Regions from separate parts of the Paracoccus sp. J39 genome, predicted to be linked through region 1. Evidence: riboswitches for the same ligand, from Rfam matches in the RefSeq annotation. Region 1 holds a riboswitch; each other region holds the start of a gene.
The links. A riboswitch is a leader RNA that binds a small molecule or an ion and turns the genes downstream of it on or off. The one in region 1 is predicted to bind cobalamin.
Positions count from the first base shown of each region.

Region 2: another riboswitch for cobalamin. It lies ahead of nrdH (glutaredoxin-like protein NrdH); the one in region 1 lies ahead of L632_RS0119485 (DUF1636 domain-containing protein).
Region 3: another riboswitch for cobalamin. It lies ahead of L632_RS0112055 (ABC transporter substrate-binding protein); the one in region 1 lies ahead of L632_RS0119485 (DUF1636 domain-containing protein).

Region 1 covers NZ_JAEN01000029.1:15,370-21,913, forward strand. The annotation lists gene cobN (cobaltochelatase subunit CobN) at 1-3,084, opposite strand, end outside; gene cobW (cobalamin biosynthesis protein CobW) at 3,087-4,121, opposite strand; gene L632_RS0119485 (DUF1636 domain-containing protein) at 4,125-4,478, opposite strand; cobalamin riboswitch at 4,555-4,756, opposite strand; gene cobO (cob(I)yrinic acid a,c-diamide adenosyltransferase) at 4,794-5,405, shown strand; gene L632_RS0119495 (DUF1801 domain-containing protein) at 5,410-5,826, shown strand; gene bluB (5,6-dimethylbenzimidazole synthase) at 5,830-6,453, opposite strand; gene L632_RS0119505 (hypothetical protein) at 6,453-6,544, opposite strand, start outside.
Region 2 covers NZ_JAEN01000020.1:4,462-11,005, forward strand. The annotation lists gene nrdF (class 1b ribonucleoside-diphosphate reductase subunit beta) at 1-273, opposite strand, end outside; gene nrdE (class 1b ribonucleoside-diphosphate reductase subunit alpha) at 337-2,463, opposite strand; gene nrdI (class Ib ribonucleoside-diphosphate reductase assembly flavoprotein NrdI) at 2,445-2,873, opposite strand; gene nrdH (glutaredoxin-like protein NrdH) at 2,884-3,105, opposite strand; cobalamin riboswitch at 3,196-3,385, opposite strand; gene L632_RS22940 (TonB-dependent siderophore receptor) at 3,763-6,018, shown strand; gene L632_RS0116620 (Fe2+-dependent dioxygenase) at 6,148-6,544, shown strand, end outside.
Region 3 covers NZ_JAEN01000011.1:24,536-31,079, reverse strand. The annotation lists gene L632_RS0112075 (peptidoglycan -binding protein) at 1-888, shown strand, start outside; gene L632_RS0112070 (pseudoazurin) at 1,030-1,455, opposite strand; gene L632_RS0112065 (ABC transporter ATP-binding protein) at 1,466-2,227, opposite strand; gene L632_RS0112060 (iron ABC transporter permease) at 2,224-3,273, opposite strand; gene L632_RS0112055 (ABC transporter substrate-binding protein) at 3,270-4,283, opposite strand; cobalamin riboswitch at 4,431-4,623, opposite strand; gene L632_RS0112050 (NYN domain-containing protein) at 4,772-5,326, opposite strand; gene folK (2-amino-4-hydroxy-6-hydroxymethyldihydropteridine diphosphokinase) at 5,339-5,932, shown strand; gene rpoZ (DNA-directed RNA polymerase subunit omega) at 6,002-6,358, shown strand; gene L632_RS0112035 (bifunctional (p)ppGpp synthetase/guanosine-3',5'-bis(diphosphate) 3'-pyrophosphohydrolase) at 6,381-6,544, shown strand, end outside.

The DNA of each region.
Region 1 (6,544 bases):
CGCGAAGAGCGCGCGCATGGCGGCCAGCGCGGCCGGGTTTTCCCGCTGCATGAAGGCCAGGACATCGGGCCGGCCCAGCGTCGCGTCGTGATAGAGGTCGAAGAGGTGCCCGGGCACCACCCCGGCCAGATTGGCGAAGGCGGCCATGTGGTCGAGCGTCGCCGCGATCTCGGCCGCGCCGCGGAAGCCGTGCCGCATCATGCCGTCGGCCCAGGCCGGATTGGCGGCGCGGGCGCGGGTGACGCGGGCGATTTCCTCGGTCAGGCTGCGGGCGCGGGGCTGGCCGGGGCGGGTGGCGTCGAGGTGGTAGAGTGCGGGCGCCGGTGCGCCGATCCGGGCCATGGCGGCGGCGAAGCCCGCCTCGTGCGCGGCATAGTCGCCGGCCAGAAGCAGGTCGGATTCCGGCAGGTCCTGCGCGTGGACGAAGGCGTCGGCCCGGGCCAAGCGGTCGCGGATCGCCTGCGGCTGGTGGGTGATCCGGCCATCGGCGGCGATGGCATGGGAGGAGGCGGCCAGCCACGCCTCGCCCGCCGCCTGCCGGGCCTCATCGGTGAAGCTTTCGGCCAGGTCGGCGAGGCCGAGGCCGTAGAGCCCCGGTTTCGGGCCGAAGACGCGGGACGCGCGGGTCCGGTAGGGATTGTCCGCCGGGGTTTCGTCGCGGGTGGAGAGCGCCTCGGCCCCGGTCTCGAAAAGCTGCGCGAGGCCGGGGAAGATGTCGCGGAACAGGCCCGAGACCCGCAGCGTCACGTCGATCCGCGGCCGGCCGAGCTCGGCCAGGGGCAGGATCTCGACGCCCGAGACGCGGCCCGAGACGGCGTCCCAGCGCGGGCTGAGCCCGGCCAGATGCAGGGCCATGGCGAATTCCTCGCCCGCCGTGCGCATGGTGGCGCTGCCCCACAGGTCCACGACCAGCCCCTTGGGCCAGTCGCCGTGATCCTGCAGGTGCCGGCGCAGCAGCTCCTCGGCCAGCTTCACCCCTTGGGCATGGGCATTGCGCGAGGGGACGGCGCGCGGATCGACGGCATAAAGGTTGCGCCCGGTCGGCAGCACGTCCAGCCGCCCCCGCGCCGGCGAGCCGGAGGGGCCGGGCGCCACGCGATGGCCCGAGAGCGCCCGGGCCAGCCCCTCGGTTTCGCCGGCAGCGGTGCCATAGACATGCAGCCCGTCGCCGAAACGGCTGTCCTTGAGATCGCAGAGGAAGCGGTCGATCAGCGGGATCGCCTCGGCCGGGGCGGCATCGGGGGGCAGGCCCAGGTCGGCTTCCACCCCCGCCGCGCGGGCCTCGTCGCGGATGGCCGCGATCAGCCGGTCGCGGCGGCGCGGGTCCAGCCCGTCGGCTGTGGAATATTCGTCCAGCAGCCGCTCCAGATGCGTCAGGTTCTCGGGGATGGCGGAGTCGACCAGCGGCGGCGGCAGGTGGCCCAGCGTCACGGCCGAAAGCCGGCGCTTGGCCTGCGCGGCCTCGCCGGGGTCGTTGACGATGAAGGGGTAGATCACCGGCAGGTCGCCCAGCAGCGCCTCGGGCCAGCAGGTGTCCGACAGCGCCACGGATTTCCCCGGCAGCCATTCCAGCGTGCCATGCGCGCCCATGTGGATCAGGGCGTCCGCCTGCGTCCGCAGCCAGAGGTAGAAGGCGACGTAGTCGTGGCGCGGCGTGCGCGTCAGGTCGTGGTAATCGTCGGCGCGGGTCTTCACCTCGCCGCGCTCGGGCTGCAGGGCGATCAGGTCGGCGCCGTGGCGGAGGGCGGCGAAACGGAAGCCCTCGGCCGGCGGTTCGCCCCATGCCGCCTGCAGGTCGTCCTGCAGGCGTCGCGGCAGGCGGGCCAGCGCCTGCCGGTAATCCGAAAGCGGCCAGTGGATGCGTTCGGTGGTAAGCCGGTGGCCGAGGGCGTCATGCGCAAGCCCGAGGATCGCGCCGCAGGATGCCAGCGCGTCCAGTCCCACCGCATGGGCGAGCTGATGCGCCTTGCCGGGATAGGTGGACAGCACCACCGCCCGCCGCGGCGCCGGCAGGCCGAGCCAGGCCTTGATGCGCGCCACCGCAGCCTCGATGCGGCCCGTGTCCGGGGCGTGGATCACGCGGGCGAATTGCAGGTCGGGGTCGCGCTCTTGCGGTTCCTTGAAGCTGATCGCGCCCAGGAAGATGCGGCCATCGACCTCGGGCAGCACGACATGCATGGCCAGATCGGCGGCGGAAAGGCCGCGCTCCTCGGCCGCCCAGAGCGCGCGGGGGGCGGTGGACAGCGCCACCTGAAAGACCGGGCAATCCGCGCCGTCGAAGGGCGTCGCGCCCGCATCGTCGCGGGCGGAAAAGGCGGTCAGGTTCACCACCGCCGCAAGCCCGGGCAGATGCGGCGCCAGCCAGCCGGCGAAGCCCGGCGCCTTGAGCGAGGGCGCGAAGACCCCGGTCGCGGCAAGGCCGGCCCCGCGCAGGGCGCGGATCATCGCATCCACCGGCGCCATGTCGGCTGCTGTCAGGTAGCTGCGATAGAAGCTGACCAGCAGGCCGGGCCCGGGGCGGTCGATCACGCCGCGGTCGGGGTCGTAGAAGCCGAAATCCGGGATCGCGGCCTCGCCACGGACCGGGGCGGCGGGCAGTCCTGCCGCCTGCGCCAGCTCCGCCAGCGCCATCTGCGCCGCGACCGCGCCGCCCTGGTCGCACAGCGCCGAAAGCCGGCGCAGCAGCGGTGCCGGCAGGGTGGAAAACCGGTCCAGCGTCGGATCGGGCCGGCCGTCCGCCGGCAGGAAGGCCAGCGCGATGCCGTGCCTGCGCGCCAGATCCTGCAGGCTGGCCACGCCATAGGGCCAATAGGGCTCGCCGCCGATCAGCCGGACCAGCACGGCGCGGGCGCCGGACAGCGTCGCCTCGACATATTGATCGACCGAGACCGGGTGCCGCAGCGCCGAGAGGTTGCAGAGCCGCAGCGTGGGCAGGCCGCCGGCTGCCCGGTGCCAGCCCGCCGCGAAAGCGCCGAGGTCGCTGTCGGAATAGGACAGCACCACCAGCTCTGCGGGGCTTTGGCCGGGGTCGGTCGGGACCTCGGTTTCCTCAAGCCCACGGCTTTCGCGGAAGACGACGTGCATCGTCAGGCCGCCAGGATCGCCCGGATCGCGGCCTCGTCGATATCGTCATGCTCGGCGATGACGACAAGGCGCGAGGCGCGGGGGCCGTCGCCCCAGGGCCGGTCGTATTGGTGGCGCACCCGCTCGCCCACCGCCTGGACCAGCAGGCGCATGGGCTTGCCGGCGACGGCGACATGGCCCTTGACGCGCAGGATGTTCTGGTCGCGGGCCAGCCGCTCGATGCGGGCGGCAAGCTCGGCGGGGTCGGCGATCTCGGCCAGCTCGATCACCATCGAGTCGAAATCGTCATGTTCATGGTCCTCGGCGCCGTCGTGATGGCTGGGGCGGGCGGCAAGGTCGTCCTCGGCCGCCGCACCCAGCCCAAGGATCACCCGCGGGTCGATCACCCCATCGGTCAGCGGCAGGATCGGCAGCTTGCGCGGCGCCTCGGCCTCGATCACCGCGCGGGCGGCGGCCAGCCCGTCCTCGCCGGCCAGGTCGGCCTTGGAGAGCAGGACGATGTCGGCGCAGGCGATCTGGTCCTCGAACACCTCGGACAGGGGCGTTTCGTGGTCGAGGCTGTCGTCGGCGGCGCGCTGCGCCTCGACGGCGGCCTCGTCCGGGGCGAAGCGGCCGGCGGCCACGGCCTCGGCATCGGCCAGCGCGATCACCCCGTCCACGGTGATGCGCGAGCGGATCGCCGGCCAGTCGAAGGCTTTCAGCAAGGGCTTGGGCAGGGCAAGGCCCGAGGTCTCGATCAGGATGTGGTCGGGCTTGACGGGCATCGCCATCAGCCGCTCCAGCGTCGGGATGAAATCGTCGGCCACGGTGCAGCAGATGCAGCCGTTCGACAGTTCCATGATGTTCTCGGCCGGGCAGTTCTCGTCCGCGCAGGATTTCAGGATCTCGCCGTCGACGCCCATGGTGCCGAATTCATTGACCAGCACCGCCAGCCGCTTGCCCTGCGGGTTCAGCATCAGGTGGCGGATCAGCGTGGTCTTGCCGGCGCCGAGAAAGCCGGTGATGACGGTCACGGGGGTCTTGGTCAGGTCGGTCATGGGCTACCCAATCGGAGGAATGCGCGCGAGGCTGCGCTTGCGGAAAATCGTGACGCGCTCGCGCCAGGGCACGATGCCGTCGGGGGCGCCGGCATAGGCGGCGGCGCCGGCCAGGATCTCGGGCGCGTCCTCGGCCGACATGCGGCCATAGACATAGGTCCAGCGGCCGGGCGCCGACAGCGCGATGGCCGCGCCGCTGGCGCAGGCCGACAGGCATTCGACCGGGACGATGCGCACGCCGTCGGGGGCCCCTTCGGCGGTCAGCGCGTCATGCAGCCGCGCGCCGGGCACCGGCTCGCCCTCAAGCACCGGCTGGCCGGCGCGGCAGGTGATGCAGACATGCAGCGTGACTGTCATGCGCCCTTCATCCGTTGTGGCGGCAGGGCGCAGGGGCGCGAATGCCCCAAGCCCCAGCGGGAACACCCCGTCCGCCGGTCAATCCTTCTGCGCTGGCAGGTCTCCCGGCTTGCGGATTCGGGCCTTGGCCCACGGCCGCCCCACCTTCCCGGCTTTCGCCAGTGGCTTCGGGGCGACCTCTCCGGTCACGGTCGCGGGGGCGGCTGCTTCCAGGCGGTTGCCTGTCGCATTCCCTCTTCGCCTGTCATAGGACAGGAACCAGCGCCCCCTGTCTGTGCGCGCCCGGTCCCGACTTGTCAAGCGAAGGAGTGCCCGATGCAGACCGACGACAACGCCCGCCATACCGAGAAGATGGCGAAGATCAAGGCCGCCCGCGACAGGATGATGGCCGGGAAGCAGGGCGAGAAGGGGCTGGTCATCGTCCATACCGGCAAGGGCAAGGGCAAGTCCTCCTCGGGCTTCGGGATGATCCTGCGCTGCATCGCCCATGGCATGCCCTGCGCGGTGGTGCAGTTCATCAAGGGCGCCTGGGACACCGGCGAGCGGCGGCTGCTGACCGCGCATTTCGCCGATCTGTGCCAGTTCCACGCCATGGGCGAGGGCTTCACCTGGGAAACGCAGGATCGCGAGCGCGACATCGCCGCCGCCCGCGCCGGCTGGGAAAAGGCCAAGCAGCTGATCCGCGAACCCTCGATCCGCATGGTGCTGCTGGACGAGATCAACATCGCCCTGCGCTATGACTATCTGGATCTGGACGAGGTGCTGGCCTTCCTGCGCGACGAAAAGCCGCCGATGACCCATGTCGTGCTGACCGGGCGCAATGCCAGGCCGGAACTTATCGCGCTGGCCGATCTTGTGACCGAGATGGAGCAGGTCAAGCACCCGTTCCGCGACGGGATCAAGGCCCAGCCGGGCGTGGAGTTCTAGGAGCATGGAGAAATCGCAGGACAAGCCGAAGCTGCTTTCGGGCGGCAACCCGCAAATCCCCAAGGGCTATGGCGAGGCGCCGCTCCGCGCCTATATCGCCGCCATGCCGGGCTGGAAGCAGGAGATCGGCCAGAAGCTGGACGAGATCATCACCCGCACCGTGCCGGGGGTGAAGAAGGCGGTGAAATGGAACTCGCCCCTTTACGGGGTCGAGGAGGGGCACTGGTTCCTCAGTTTCCATTGCATGACGAAATACATCAAGATCGGCTTCTTTCGCGGCACGCAGCTTGAGCCGATGCCGCCGGTCGCCTCGAAACATCCGGAGGTGCGCTACCTGCACATCCCCGAGGGGCCTTTCGACGAGGACCAGTTTGCCGACTGGGTGCGGCAGGCCAGCCGCCTGCCCGGCGAGAAGATGTAGGGCTCAGCGCCGCTGCCAGTCCCGCGCGGTGTTTTCCTGCCAGCCCGCGCGGTGCAGCAGCGGCGTGTCGTCGGTGAATTCGGGCCAGCCGAGGCAGAGGAGTGCCGAGAACTCCCAGTGGTCGGGGGCTTGCAGCAGTGCCGTGATCCGCGCCGGATCGAGGATCGAGACCATGCCGAGGCCCAGGTTGCGCACCCGCGCCGCCAGCCACAGCGCATGGATCGCCATGGCCGTCGATTGCCGCAGGGTTTGCGGCATGGTGGCGCGGCCGAGGCCATGGCCCTCGGCCGGGTCGATCCGGGTGAAGACGGCCAGCCAGACGGGCGCGCGGTCCAGGCCGGCCAGCTTCAGCGCATCGTATTCCTGCCGCTGCCGGCCCTGATAGCGGTTGGCGGCCTCGGCATTGCAGCGCAGGAAATCGGCGCGGATCTCGGCGCGCAGCGCCGGGCTTTCGACCCGGATCACCCGCCAGGGCCGGGCATTGCCGACCGAGGGCGCCAGTTCCATCGCCGCGCGCAACTCGTCCAGCAGTGGCTCGGGGATGGGGTCGTCGCGGAAATGCCGCACGTCGCGGCGCCAGCGCAGGATGCGCTCCAGTGCGGCGCTGTCCTCGGGGCCGAACTCCATCAGGACGCCGCGCAGATGGCGCTGTCGGGCAGGCCCGCGGCCCCGGCGCGGATGGCGATCGGCCGGTCGGGCACCGTCAGCTCGACGGCGA
Region 2 (6,544 bases), on a different contig from region 1:
TTCATGCGGGGTCAGCGCATCGGGCATCATCGCAGGCGCGCCCACGGTGTTCTGGATGGTGTCCAGAAGCGTCAGCCCGGTAAACACCCGGATGGTCAGTTCGCGCTCCTCTGGCCGCAGCGTGGCCCAGCTCTGTACGTCGTTGGACAGCGGCACCTTCTCGGGCAGCCAGAAATTCACGGTCAGCCGGTTCCAGACCTCCAGGTCCTTCTCGTCCTCCAGCCGGTTCCAGTTGATCGCTCGCAAGGGCGTGCGCAGGGCATGATCCTTCATCCGAAGAACCTTTCTTTCTTGTCTAAATATCCCACGGGGGTCCGGGGGTGTGAAACCCCCGGCTCAAAGCGTGCAGGAGACGCAGCCCTGCACCTCGGTGCCTTCCAGCGCGGTCTGGCGCAGCCGGATGTAATAGATGGTCTTGATGCCCTTCTTCCAGGCGTAGATCTGGGCGCGGTTGATGTCGCGCGTGGTGGCCTCGGCCGGGAAGAACAGCGTCAGAGACAGGCCCTGGTCGACATGTTCGGTCGCCGCCGCATAGGTATCGATGATCGCCTCGGGACCGATCTCGTAGGCGTCGCGGTAATAGTCCAGGTTCTCGTTGGTCATGAAGGCCGCGGGATAGTAGACGCGGCCGATCTTGCCTTCCTTGCGGATCTCGATCCTGGCGACGATGGGGTGGATCGAGCTGGTCGAGTTGTTGATGTAGCTGATCGAGCCGGTGGGCGGCACCGCCTGCAGGTTGCGGTTGTAAAGCCCGTGCCGCATCACCGATTCCCGCAGCATGGCCCAATCCTCGCGCGTGGGCAGGGCGATGCCCTCGAAGACCCGGGCGACCTCGGGCAGCGAGGGCAGCCAGTCGCGCGTGACGTATTTGTCGAAGAACGAGCCGTCGGCATATTTCGACTTCTCGAAATCCTTGAACGTCCGGCCCTTTTCCTGGGCAAGCAGGTTCGAGGCGCGGATGGCGTGATAGGCGACGGCGGCGAAATAGACCGAGGTGAACTCGATCCCTTCGGGGCTGCCGTAATGGATGCGCTCGCGCGCCAGGAAGCCGTGCAGGTTCATCTGGCCCAGGCCCACGGCATGGGCCTCGTCATTGCCGCGCCGGATCGAGGGCACGGCGTCGATGGCCGACATCTCCGACACCGCGGTCAGCGCCCGGATCGCCGCCTCGACGGTCGCGCCGAAATCCGGCCCGTCCATGGTCGCGGCGATGTTCAGCGATCCGAGATTGCATGAGATATCAGTGCCCAAATGGGAATAGCTCAGATCTTCGTTGAACGTGCTCGCCTCGTTCACCTGCAGGATCTCGCTGCACAGGTTCGACATGCTGATGCGGCCGGCGACCGGGTTGGCACGGTTCACCGTATCCTCGAACATGATATAGGGATAACCGCTCTCGAACTGGATCTCGGCCAGGGTCTGGAAGAAGGCGCGGGCATTGATCTTCTTCTTCCTGATGCGCTTGTCGTCGACCATCTCGGCATATTTCTCGGTGACGGAAATCTCCGAGAAGGGCAGGCCGTAGACCCGCTCCACGTCATGGGGCGAGAACAGATACATGTCCTCGTTGCGCTTGGCGAGCTCGAAGGTCACGTCGGGGATCACCACGCCCAGGGACAGCGTCTTGATGCGGATCTTCTCGTCGGCATTCTCGCGCTTGGTGTCCAGGAAGCGCAGGATGTCGGGGTGATGCGCGTTCAGATAGACCGCGCCCGCGCCCTGCCGCGCGCCCAGCTGGTTGGCATAGCTGAAGCTGTCCTCCAGCAGCTTCATCACCGGGATAACGCCCGAGGACTGGTTCTCGATCCCCTTGATCGGTGCGCCGGCCTCTCGCAGGTTGGTCAGCATCAGCGCCACGCCGCCGCCGCGCTTCGAGAGCTGCAAGGCCGAGTTGATCGAGCGGCCGATGCTCTCCATGTTGTCTTCCAGCCGCAGCAGGAAGCACGAGATCAGCTCGCCACGGGACTTCTTGCCGGCATTGAGGAACGTGGGCGTCGCCGGCTGGAAGCGGCCCGAGAGCATCTCCTCCATGAAGCGCATGGCCAGCGCCTCGTCGCCGCGCGCCAGCGTCAGGGCGACCATGACCACCCGGTCCTCGTAGCGTTCCAGGTAACGCTGGCCGTCGCGGGTCTTCAGCGTATAGCTGGTGTAATACTTGAAGGCGCCCAGGAAGGTCGGGAAGCGGAACTTCCGCGCATAGGCAGCATCCCAGATCGCGCGCTGGAAATTGCGCGAATACTGGTCCAGCACCTCGGGCTCGTAATAGCCTTCGTCGACGAGATAGCGCAGCTTCTCGTCGAGATTGTGGAAGAACACGGTGTTCTGGTTGACATGCTGCAGGAAATATTGCCGCGCGGCCTTGCGATCCGCCTCGAAGCGGATGCGGCCCTCGCCGTCGTAAAGGTTCAGCATCGCGTTCAGCGCGTGATGGTCCAGCACGGCCTTTACGCCATTGTCAAGCATTCCGTCCCCCAGAATTTCTCAAGCCCCGCCCGGACGCGGGAAAGATCGTTGTCGTCGCCCGCCAGCTCGAATCGATACAGCACGGGGACGTCGCATTTAGCAGAAATGACCCTCGCCGACAGGGCGAAGGTGGCGCCGAAATTGCGGTTGCCGGCGCCGATCACGCCGCGCAGCAGCGCGCGGCGCCCGGGGTCGTTCAGGAAGCGGATGACCTGTTTCGGCACCGCGCCCCGCCCCGCGCCATCGGCATAGGTCGGGCAGATCAGCACATAGGGCCGGCCGGGCTCGGGCAGGATCTCGCACGGCGAGACCGGGATGCGGAGCGCCGGCAGCCCCAGCCGCGCCATGAAGCGCGCCGTGTTCCCCGAGCCCGAGGAATAATAGACCAGTTCGCCCCGGTGCCCGCCCATGGCCGCGCGTTCAGGACAGCCGGCCGATCATGTCGGGCCGGAAACCCGCCCAATGCGCCTCGCCGGCGACGACGACGGGCGCCTGGCGATAGCCGAGCGAGGTGACCAGTTCCATCGCCGCCTCATCCTCGGTCAGGTCGACCAGCTGATAGGGCAGGCCGCGCGCCTCGAGCGCCCGGGTCGTGGCGGTGCATTGCACGCAGGCGGGCTTGGAATAAACGGTGATGGTCATGCCTCTGCTCCTTCTTTCTGTCGGCAAGCAGGGGCCGCGCCCGATGACCGCGCCATCGGAACCGCTTCAGCCCCGCGCCCGCCGCACGGTTTCGTCCTTTCGCGCCATGGCAGGTCTTCTGACTCGCGGGTCCCGGCTTGGCTGGCCTTCCCGGGGCTGGCCCCAGTGGCATTCCAGCGTCGCTCTCCGCTTACAGCTGCGGGGGCAGTGCCGGCCTTGCACCGGCTTCCCTGTTGATCCCCGAGTCGCCCCGGAGGTAACCATGACCCCTGCAGTTAGCCACGCTCCGCCACGCAGGTCAATCCACATCTAGTGGGAAACTGCCCGCCCATTGGAACATCTGGTGGGCTTTCGAACGCCCGCGGGGCGGGCGCCACTTGCATCCCGGCCGAGAGTTGCGGCACCTTTTCCGACGGGAGAGCATCCGGATTGTTGAATCGCTGCAACAGTCGGGCCTGCCGATCCGGGATTTTACGCAGCGTCGTTTGACAATTTGCGACAATTAACCCTCTTGCATGGATCACGCGCGGCTAGGACAGGGGGCGACTGCTCCCCCTCCCGGCTCGTTTCACCGCAAGCCACTCTGCTGAGCCAGCACGTTCCTGTCGCCTCCATCCTCGCGGATGGCAGCGATTTCTTTTGTGCCGGGAGCAATCCATGAACAAGTCCCATCCGAAACCGCCGGTCACGGGGGGCGCAGCGCAATTGCTGCCGACCCTGGGCCTGCTGCCGGTGCTGGCCATCTCGGCCGGCGTGGCCGGCCCTGCACAGGCGCAGGACACCGTCACTCTGGACACGGTGGTCATCCGCCGCCAGCAGGGCAACGAGGCCGAGACAAGCTACAAGGTCACCGAAAGCACCTCGGACAAGGCCACCGCGCCGCTGCTCGACACCCCGCGCTCGGTCACCGTCGTCACCGCGCGCGAGATCGAGGAGCGCGGCCAGACCTCGGTCGCCGACGTGCTGCGCACCACGCCGGGCGTCACGCTGGGCGCGGGCGAGGGCGGCGTGCCGCAGGGCGTACGCCCCTATATCCGCGGCTTCGAGGCCAGCCAGGACCTGCTGATCGACGGCATGCGCAATGCCTCGCGCACGCAATACGAGGCCTTCAACCTGGAATCGATCGAGATCAACAAGGGGCCGGGCGGCGTCTATTCCGGCGCCGGTTCGACCGGCGGCACCATCAGCCTGAACAGCAAGACCCCGCAGCCGGGCGCCTTTGACCAGGTGGCGCTGTCCTACGGAACCGGCAACTATCTCCGCGGCACGCTGGATTCGAACCGCGAATTCGGCGCCCTCGGCCTGCGCCTGAACCTGATGGGGCAGCGCGCCGACGATCTGGGCGGGCGCGACGGTGTCGAGTCCAGGCGGTTCGGGGTGGCGCCGAGCTTCAGCTATCGGCTGACCGATGACAGCAAGATCACCGCCGGGCTCTATTACTACAAGGACGAGGATACGCCCGATTATGGCGTGCCGATGTCGAATGCCACCACGCCTGCCGAATGGCGGCGCGGCTCGGGCACCCGCATCGACCCGTTCCTGCCGGCCGATGTCGATCCCGATACCTTCTATGGCCTGCATGCGCGCGATTTCCGCGACGTGGAATCCGCCTCGGGCTACCTGAAGTTCGAGCACGCATTCTCGGACAGCCTGCGGCTGACCACGGCGCTGCGCAAGGCGCGCGACACCAATACCTATGTCGTGACCTCGCCGACCTCGGGCAGCGACGGGCTGGTGTCGCGCAGCTCCAAGGCTTCGGACCGGGTGAACGAGACCGTGTCGTTCAACGCCCAGCTTTCGGGCGAAGCGCAGGCCGGGGGCGTCGAGCACAGCTTTGCGGTCGGCGTGGACATCGCCAATTCCCGCGCCACCACCCGCCGGCTGACGGTGGTCAACCCCGATCCTATGCCGACCTCGCCCTACGAGAATCCGGATGCCGGCGCGCCCTGGGGCGGCAGCATCGAGCGCGGCGGCGATACCGGCTACAGCACCACCAAGTCGCGCGGCATCTACGCGCTGGACACCATCACGTTCACCCCGCAATGGGAGGCGACGGTGGGCCTGCGCTGGGACGATTACAGCGTCAACAGCGTCACCCACGCCACCGACGAGAATCCGCGCGAAAGCCATCGCAACGATTCCGACTTCCTGAACGGAATGCTGGGCGTGGTCTACAAGCCGGCGCCGAACGGCTCGGTCTACGCCTCGGTCAGCAGCTCTTCGAACCCGGCCGGCGAGGGCGCGGGCACCGGCGGCAGCAATGCCTCGGACGATCTGGACAGCCTCGATCCCGAGCGCAGCGTGAATTACGAGATCGGCACGAAATGGCTGGTGCTGAACGACCAGCTTCAGCTGAGCGCGGCGCTGTTCAGGACCGAGAAGGACAATGCCCGCGTCACCAACTCGCTGGGCGAGACCGAGAATATCGGCAAGACCACCGCCAAGGGCGTCGAGCTGGGCTTTGCCGGCCAGATAACCGAGCGCTGGGGCATCTGGGGCGGCTATGTCCATCAGGACGTCAAGCTGAAGGACGGCGGCTGGACCACCCCGCGCGGCGGCGGCGATCCCTATCCGAACCCCGGCACCGGCAGGCAGGTGGTGAAGATCCCGCGCAACAGCTTCTCGCTGTGGACGACCTATGACTACAGTCCGGAACTGATGCTGGGCGGCGGCGTGACCTATACGGGCAAGCGCATGGCCAGCTATTCGCAGAACGGCGATGCCGATGCCGGGCTGCCGTCGAGCTGGCGCACCGACCTGATGGCCGCCTACAAGCTGACCGAAGCGACGGCGCTGCAATTCAATGTCAACAACGTCTTCGACCGCCAGATCTATACCGACTCGCATAGCGGGCAATTCGCCAATATCGAGCCGGGGCGGAACTATGTGCTGACGCTGAAGCACGCGTTCTGAGGCATCAACCCGCAGGGGCGGCCTGTCGGTCGCCCTTGCCGCGGCTGGCGCCAAAATAACCGACAGAAACGCTTAACTTCTCGGGACGCCGGTTCTATCCTGCGCCTCGATGCACCGCAGGAGAATCCCATGCTCGTCACCATTCCGGACCTGCTGACGCCCGAAGAAGTCGCCTATATCCGGCAGGTGCTGGAGGGCACCGACTGGGTCGACGGCCGCAGCACCGCTGGCGACCAGGCGGCCAAGGTCAAGAAGAACCTGCAGGTGCCGGTGGACAGCCCGGTGGCGCGCGAGCTCAGCGGCATCGTCCTGCGGGCGCTGGGGCGCAGTCCGGTCTATTCCTCGGCCGCATTGCCCCTGCATGTGCTGCCGCCGATGTTCAACCGCTATGACGAGGGCATGACCTTCGGCGCCCATGTGGACGGCTCGATCCGCATGGTCCCCGGCACCGGCCAGCGCATCCGCACCGATGTCTCGACCACGGTTTTCCTGACCCCGCCCGAGGATTACGACGGCGGCGAACTGG
Region 3 (6,544 bases), on a different contig from region 1:
GCCGCCACGCTGGAGCTCGAGGCAGCGCGCAAACAGGCCGAGGAGACGCTGACCCTGCTTGCCGCCGCCGAGGCGGCCAAGAAGGAGCTGGGCGAGCAGGCCGAGGCCCAGGCCAGCGAGGCCGAGAAGCAGGCCGGGCTGCTGGCGCTGGCGCGGCAGAAGATTTCCGAGCAGGAGGCGCTTTCCGCCGAGGACCAGCGCCGCGTCGCGCTGCTCAACCGGCAGGTGGCGCAGCTCAACGACCAGCTGGGCAGCCTGCGCGCGGTGCTGGACGCCGCGGGCGAGGAACGCCGCGAGGCCGACCTGCGCGCCGAGGATCTGGGCCGGCAGCTCAACGTCGCCCTGCTGCGCGCCGCCGAAGAGGAGCGCAAGCGCCGCGCGCTGGAGGAGGAGGCGCGCAGCAAGGCCGAGGCCGAGGCCCGGGATCTGGCGCGCTATCGCTCGGAATTCTTCGGCCGGCTGTCGCAGATCCTGGAAGGGCGCGAGGGCGTGCGCGTCGTGGGCGACCGCTTCGTGTTTTCCTCGGAAGTGCTGTTCGCGCCGGGCGAGGCGACGCTGTCGCCCGGCGGCCGAGAGCAGATCGCGCGGGTCGCCGACATGCTGAAGCAGATCTCGGGCGATATCCCGCCGGAGATCGACTGGATGATCCGCGTCGACGGCCATACCGACGACCAGCCGCTGTCCGGGCTGGGGCGCTATCGCGACAATTGGGAACTGAGCCAGGCGCGGGCGCTGGCCGTGGTGCGCTACATGGTGGACCAGCTGGGCTTTCCGGCCACCCGCCTTGCCCCGGCCGGCTTTGCCGATACCCGGCCGGTGGCGGCGGGCGACACGGCCCAGGCCCGGGCCCAGAACCGCCGCATCGAGCTGAAGCTAACCGAACGCTAGGACGCGCGGCATCGCGCAAGCCGCATGGGACGGCAGTCCCGGCAGGTCCGCCGACGGGATCGCCAAGGCCCCTTGCCGCCGCAGAACCGGGGACATTTGCAATCGGAGGCCCGGCGCCGGGGCCGCGGCGCTCCGGCCGGCTCAGTCCGGGGAACCGTGACGGGCGAGGATCTCCTCGAAGCGCGTTCTGGCGCGGGCCGGGACGGCGGCGGGGATCTCGGGCGCGGCCGCCTCGCCGACCCGGATCAGCATGACCATGCCCATGGCGTAATGCGGGCTGCATTTGATGCCGTAGATGCCGGGCACGGTCAGCGTGACCTCGAATTCCTTGTTGAGGCCGCTCTTGAAGGGCTCGGCCCCGGCGGGGATCATCTCGTCGATGGTCGCGGCGTTATGGCCGGGCTGGGTCGGCAGGAAGCGGACCGTGTCGCCGGGCGCGACCACCAGATGGTCCGGCTCGTAGACCATCGGGCCGGTTTCGTTGCGGTTCAGCATCCTGACCTCGTGGATCTCGGCGAGGGCAGGGGCGGCGGTCAGCAGGAGCAGGGCGAGGCTGCGGGAAACCATGGGCGTCCTTTCAGGTGATCGAGAAGGTCAGGATGTCCGGCCCGCCGGCCGGATCGGGCACCCGCCGGACGCGGATGCCGAAGACGCGCGCGACCAGATCGGGCCGCAGCACCTCGGGGGGCGGGCCGCAGGCGACCAGCCGGCCGCCGTCCAGCATCGCGACGCGGTCGCAGCCCATGGCCTGGTTGAGGTCGTGCAGCGCGATGACGGTGGTGATGGGCAGCTGCCGGATGAAGCCCAGGATCGCCAGCTGGTGGTGGATGTCCAGATGGTTGGTCGGCTCGTCGAGCAGCAGCAGTCCCGGCTCCTGCGCCAGGGCGCGGGCGATGTGCAGCCGCTGGCGCTCGCCGCCCGACAGGGTGGCCCAGCTGCGATCCGCCAGCGCGCTCATTTCCACCGCGTCGAGCGCGCGGGCGACCTGCCGCTCGTCCCGCTCGCTCCAGGGTGCGAGCGCCGAGAGCCAGGGGGTGCGGCCCAGCTCGACGGCGGCGCGGGCGGTCAGGCGTTCGGCGGTGTCGGCCTGCTGCTCGACCAGCGCGATGCGCTGCGCGATCCCGCGACGCGACAGCCGGGCAAGAGGCTGACCCTCAAGCCGGATGGCGCCCCGGTCCGGGCGGACCAGCCCGGCCAGCAGCCGCAGCAGCGTCGACTTGCCCGAACCGTTCGGCCCGACCAGCGCCAGCGTCTCGCCGGGCGTCACCTCCAGCGAGACGTCGCGGATGATCTCGCGCCCGCGCAGGGCGAGGGACAGGGATTGCGCCGAAAGCCTCATCGCATCTGGCCCCGGCTGCGGATCAGGATCAGCGCGAAGGCCGGGGCGCCGATCAGTGCGGTGACGACGCCGATGGGCAGGACCTGGCCCCTGATGATGACGCGCGACAGGATGTCGGCGCCGATCAGGAAGACCGCGCCGATCAGCGCCGCGGCCGGGATCAGCCGGCCGTGGCGGACGCCGACCAGGAAGCGCGCCGCATGCGGGATCACCAGCCCGACGAAGCCGATCGAGCCCAGGATCGACACCATGACCGCCGTCACCAGCGCCGCGGCCAGGATCAGCACCGCCCGGACCCGCCGCACCGGCACGCCCAGCGAGGCGGCGCTGTCGGCCCCGAAGGCGAAGGCGTCCAGCCCGCGCGCATGCAGCTGGCAGATCAGCCAGCCCATGACGGCGACCGGCACGGCCAGCTGCACCTCGGGCCAGCGCACGCCGCTGAGATTGCCCATCAGCCAGAACATGATGCCGCGCGCCTGGTCGGCATTCGCCGATTTCGCGATGACGAAGGCGGTCAGGGCGTTGAAGAGCTGCGAGCCGGCGATGCCCGCCAGCACGATCTGCGCCGCGCCGCCGCGTCCGGCGTCGGCGCCGGCGGCCCGGGCCAGCGCCGCCACCAGCCCGAAGGCGATCAGCGCCCCCATGAAGGCGCCGAGCGACATCGAGAGCAGCCCCGCCCCGAGCCCGGCGATGGTCACCGCCACCGCCCCGGTCGAGGCCCCGGCCGAGATGCCGAGGATATAGGGATCGGCCAGGGCGTTGCGCAGCAGCGCCTGCAGCACCACGCCCGAGACGGCCAGCCCCGCGCCGCAGGCGGCGGCGACCAGCGCGCGGGGCACGCGATAGCTCCAGACGATGCCCTGATCCAGCGGGTCGAGCGCATGGCCCGCCTGCCACAGCCGGTTGGCCAGCACCTTCAGCACCAGATCCGGGGCGATGCGGGTCTCGCCGATCATCGCCCCGGCCAGCACCGCCGCCGCCAGCACCGCCAGCGCCAGAAGCGCGGCGACAAGCGCCCTGCGCGGTCCGGCCGCGGCCGGCGTCATTGCGGCAGGCCGTAGGATTTCAGCGCCGCCGCCAGCTCTTCCAGCCCGTCGATCACCCGGATCGTCGCGTCCATGGCGCCGGCATCCATGACGACGATGCGGCCGGCCTTCACCGCGTCCATCTGGCTGGCCACCGGGTCAGATTTCAGGAAGGCGAGCTTCTTCTCGACGTCGTCGGCCTCGAAGCGGCGGCGGTCCATCCGGGCCACCACGATCACCGTGGGATTGGCCCTGGCGATGGTCTCCCAGCCGACGGTCGGCCATTCCTCGTCCGATTCCACGATGTTCCGCAATCCCAGCGTCTCCATCATGTAGCCCGGCGCACCCTTGCGGCCGGCGACATAGGGATCGATGTCCATCTCGGCCGAGGAGAACCAGAACACCGCCGATCCGTCCTTGAGCCCCAGCGCCCTGGCCTCGGCCTCGGCCGTCTCCTCGCGCGCCTTCAGGTCTGCGACCAGCGCGGCGCCCCGGTCCTGCACGTCGAAGATCGCCGCCAGTTCCTCGATGCCCTGGTAGAGGCTCGCGGTCGAGAACATCGCCAGCCGCGTGCCGTCAAGCCCGACCGTGTTGTCCTTGCCGACGCAATCGGCCGGCATGACATAGGTCGGGATGCCGAGCTCGTGGAACTGCTCGCGGGTGGCGACGATGCCCTGCGGGCCGACATGCCATTCATATTGCACCGCGACCAGCCCCGGCTTCTTGGCCACCACGCTTTCGAAGCTGGGATCGTTGTCGGCCAGCCGTGCGACCTTGGCGTCGATGTCCCGGAACTGCGGCAGCACCTCGCTGAACCAGACCGAGGTGCCGGCGACCTTGTCGCCGAGGCCGAGCGCGTAAAGCACCTCGGTCGCGGCCTGGCCGACGCTTACCGCCGAGGCCGGCGCGGCGTCGAATTCCAGCGTCTGGCCGCAGTTCTCGACCGTCAGCGGATAGCCGGTCGCGCCGGCATGGGCGGCGAATGCGGCAAGGGACAGGGAAAGGCCGATCAGGCCCGAACGCAGGAACATGCTCCGTCTCCATCTGGTTGGGACCAGGGGCCGGAGGCGGCGCAACGTTGGGCTTGGCGGACCGCGTCCTGCCCGCAAGGCGGGGCAGGCGGCATGGGACCGCGTCTGGCTGTCGTCATCTCACCCTCCCCGGACAACCCCGCCCGGTGTGAACGTCAAGGCGCCGGCAGGTCTCCTGACTGGCGGGTCTCTGCCTGTCCTGGCCTTCCCGGGTCGAGGACCCAGTGACGTGATCGGACGCGGCTCGCCGCCTACAGTTGCGGGGGCAGTTCCGGTTGGCGCAGGGATGCGCCGCGGATTCCCTCTTGGCCCTTTCGGGACCGGCAAGGGGGCGTATCGCCGAAACGCGGCCGCCTGGCAAGCCGGATATGGCCAAGCCTGTCAGGAAGCGGTGGATGATCGGGGAAAGAAAGACCCTTGGCCCGCCGCGGCGGGGGAAGGGAAAGGCGCCGGCCCGCCGGGACGGGGTCTTCGGCGGCGCCGGGGGTTCAGGCGTCCTGCTGCGGGGCGCTTTCGCGGGGCGGGCGACCGATGATGTCGCGCAGCGCGTCCAGTTCGATGAAATTGTCGGCCTGGCGGCGCAACTCGTCGGCGATCATCGGCGGCTGGCTGCGCATGGTCGAGACCACCGAGACCCGCACGCCCTGGCGCTGCAGCGCCTCGACCAGCGGCCGGAAATCGCCGTCGCCCGAGAACAGCACCGCATGGTCCAGCCGCGGCGCCAGCTCCATGGCGTTGATGACCAGCTCGACATCCATGTTGCCCTTGACCTTGCGGCGGCCCAGAGCGTCGGTATATTCACGCGCGGGTTTCGTCACCATGGAATAGCCGTTGTAATGCAGCCAGTCGACCAGCGGACGGATCGGTGAGTAATCCTCGTTCTCCAGCAGGGCCGTATAGTAATAGGCGCGGATCAGCTTGCCGCGCCGCTCGAATTCCTGCCGCAAGAGCTTGTAGTCGATATCGAAGCCAAGCGCCTTCGCGGCAGCATAAAGATTCGACCCGTCGATGAACAACGCCAGCCGATCATCCTTGTAAAACACGATTCCCCCAAGATGTCTCTTTACCAAAGTCAGAAGGCGAACTTAGTCCTGGTGGCGCTGGGTGCAAACCTGCCTAGTTCGGCAGGTATCCCATCGGACAGCTTGCGTTTCGCGCTGGATAAGCTTTTGAAATTACCTGCGGTTGTGCCGCTTGCCGTCAGCCGATTCTGGTCCACCCCGGCGGTGCCGGCCGGTTCCGGTCCCGATTATGTGAACGCTGCGGTTTCACTTTCCTGCGCGCTGCCGCCCGATCAACTCCTGCGCGAGCTGCACGCGATCGAGGCGGCGCTGGGACGCCGCCGCGACGGGCCGCGCTGGCAGGCGCGGGGGCTGGACCTGGACCTGCTGGCGCATGGCGATCTGGTGCTGCCCGACGCGGATGCGCAGGACCGTTGGCGCAGCCTGCCGCCCGAGGAACAGCCGCGCCACACGCCCGAGCAGCTGATCCTGCCGCATCCGCGGCTGCAGGACCGCGGCTTCGTGCTGGCGCCCCTGGCCGAGATCGCGCCCGGCTGGGTGCATCCGCGCCTTGGGCTCAGCGTGGCGCAGATGCTGGCGGCGCTGCCGCCCGAGGCCATGGCCGGGATGCGGCCGGCAAGTGCTTGACATTTCCGTTTCGCGCACCCAAATATCCGGCTTCGCCCTGCACCCCGATTCCAGCTGATAAGGTGACCGATGGCCCGCGTTACAGTCGAAGATTGCGTCGACAAGGTTCCGAACCGTTTTGACCTGGTGATGCTGGCGGCCCATCGCGCGCGTGAAATCGCGGCGGGGAGCCCGCTGACCGTCGACCGCGACAATGACAAGAATCCCGTGGTCTCGCTGCGCGAGATCGCCGACGAGACCCAGCCCGTGGACGAACTGCGCGAGCGCATGATCGAGGCCCAGCAGACCCAGATCGAGGTCGACGAGCCCGAGGAGGACGCGATGGCGCTGCTTCTGGGCGCCGAGATCGACCGTCCGAAGCCCGCCGACGAGGAATCCGAGGAGCGCATGCTGCGCATGATGCTGGAAGCGCAAGGCAGGAACTGAGTCCAAAGGTCTTGGGCTGAACATGATCGACGTCGAAGACCTCATCGCGCTTATCCGCAATTACAACCCGCGCACCAATGCCGAGCTGATCCGCGACGCCTACGAATACGGGCGTCGCATGCATGAGGGGCAGTTCCGCCATTCGGGCGAGCCCTATTTCACCCATCCCGTCGCGGTCGCCGCCAT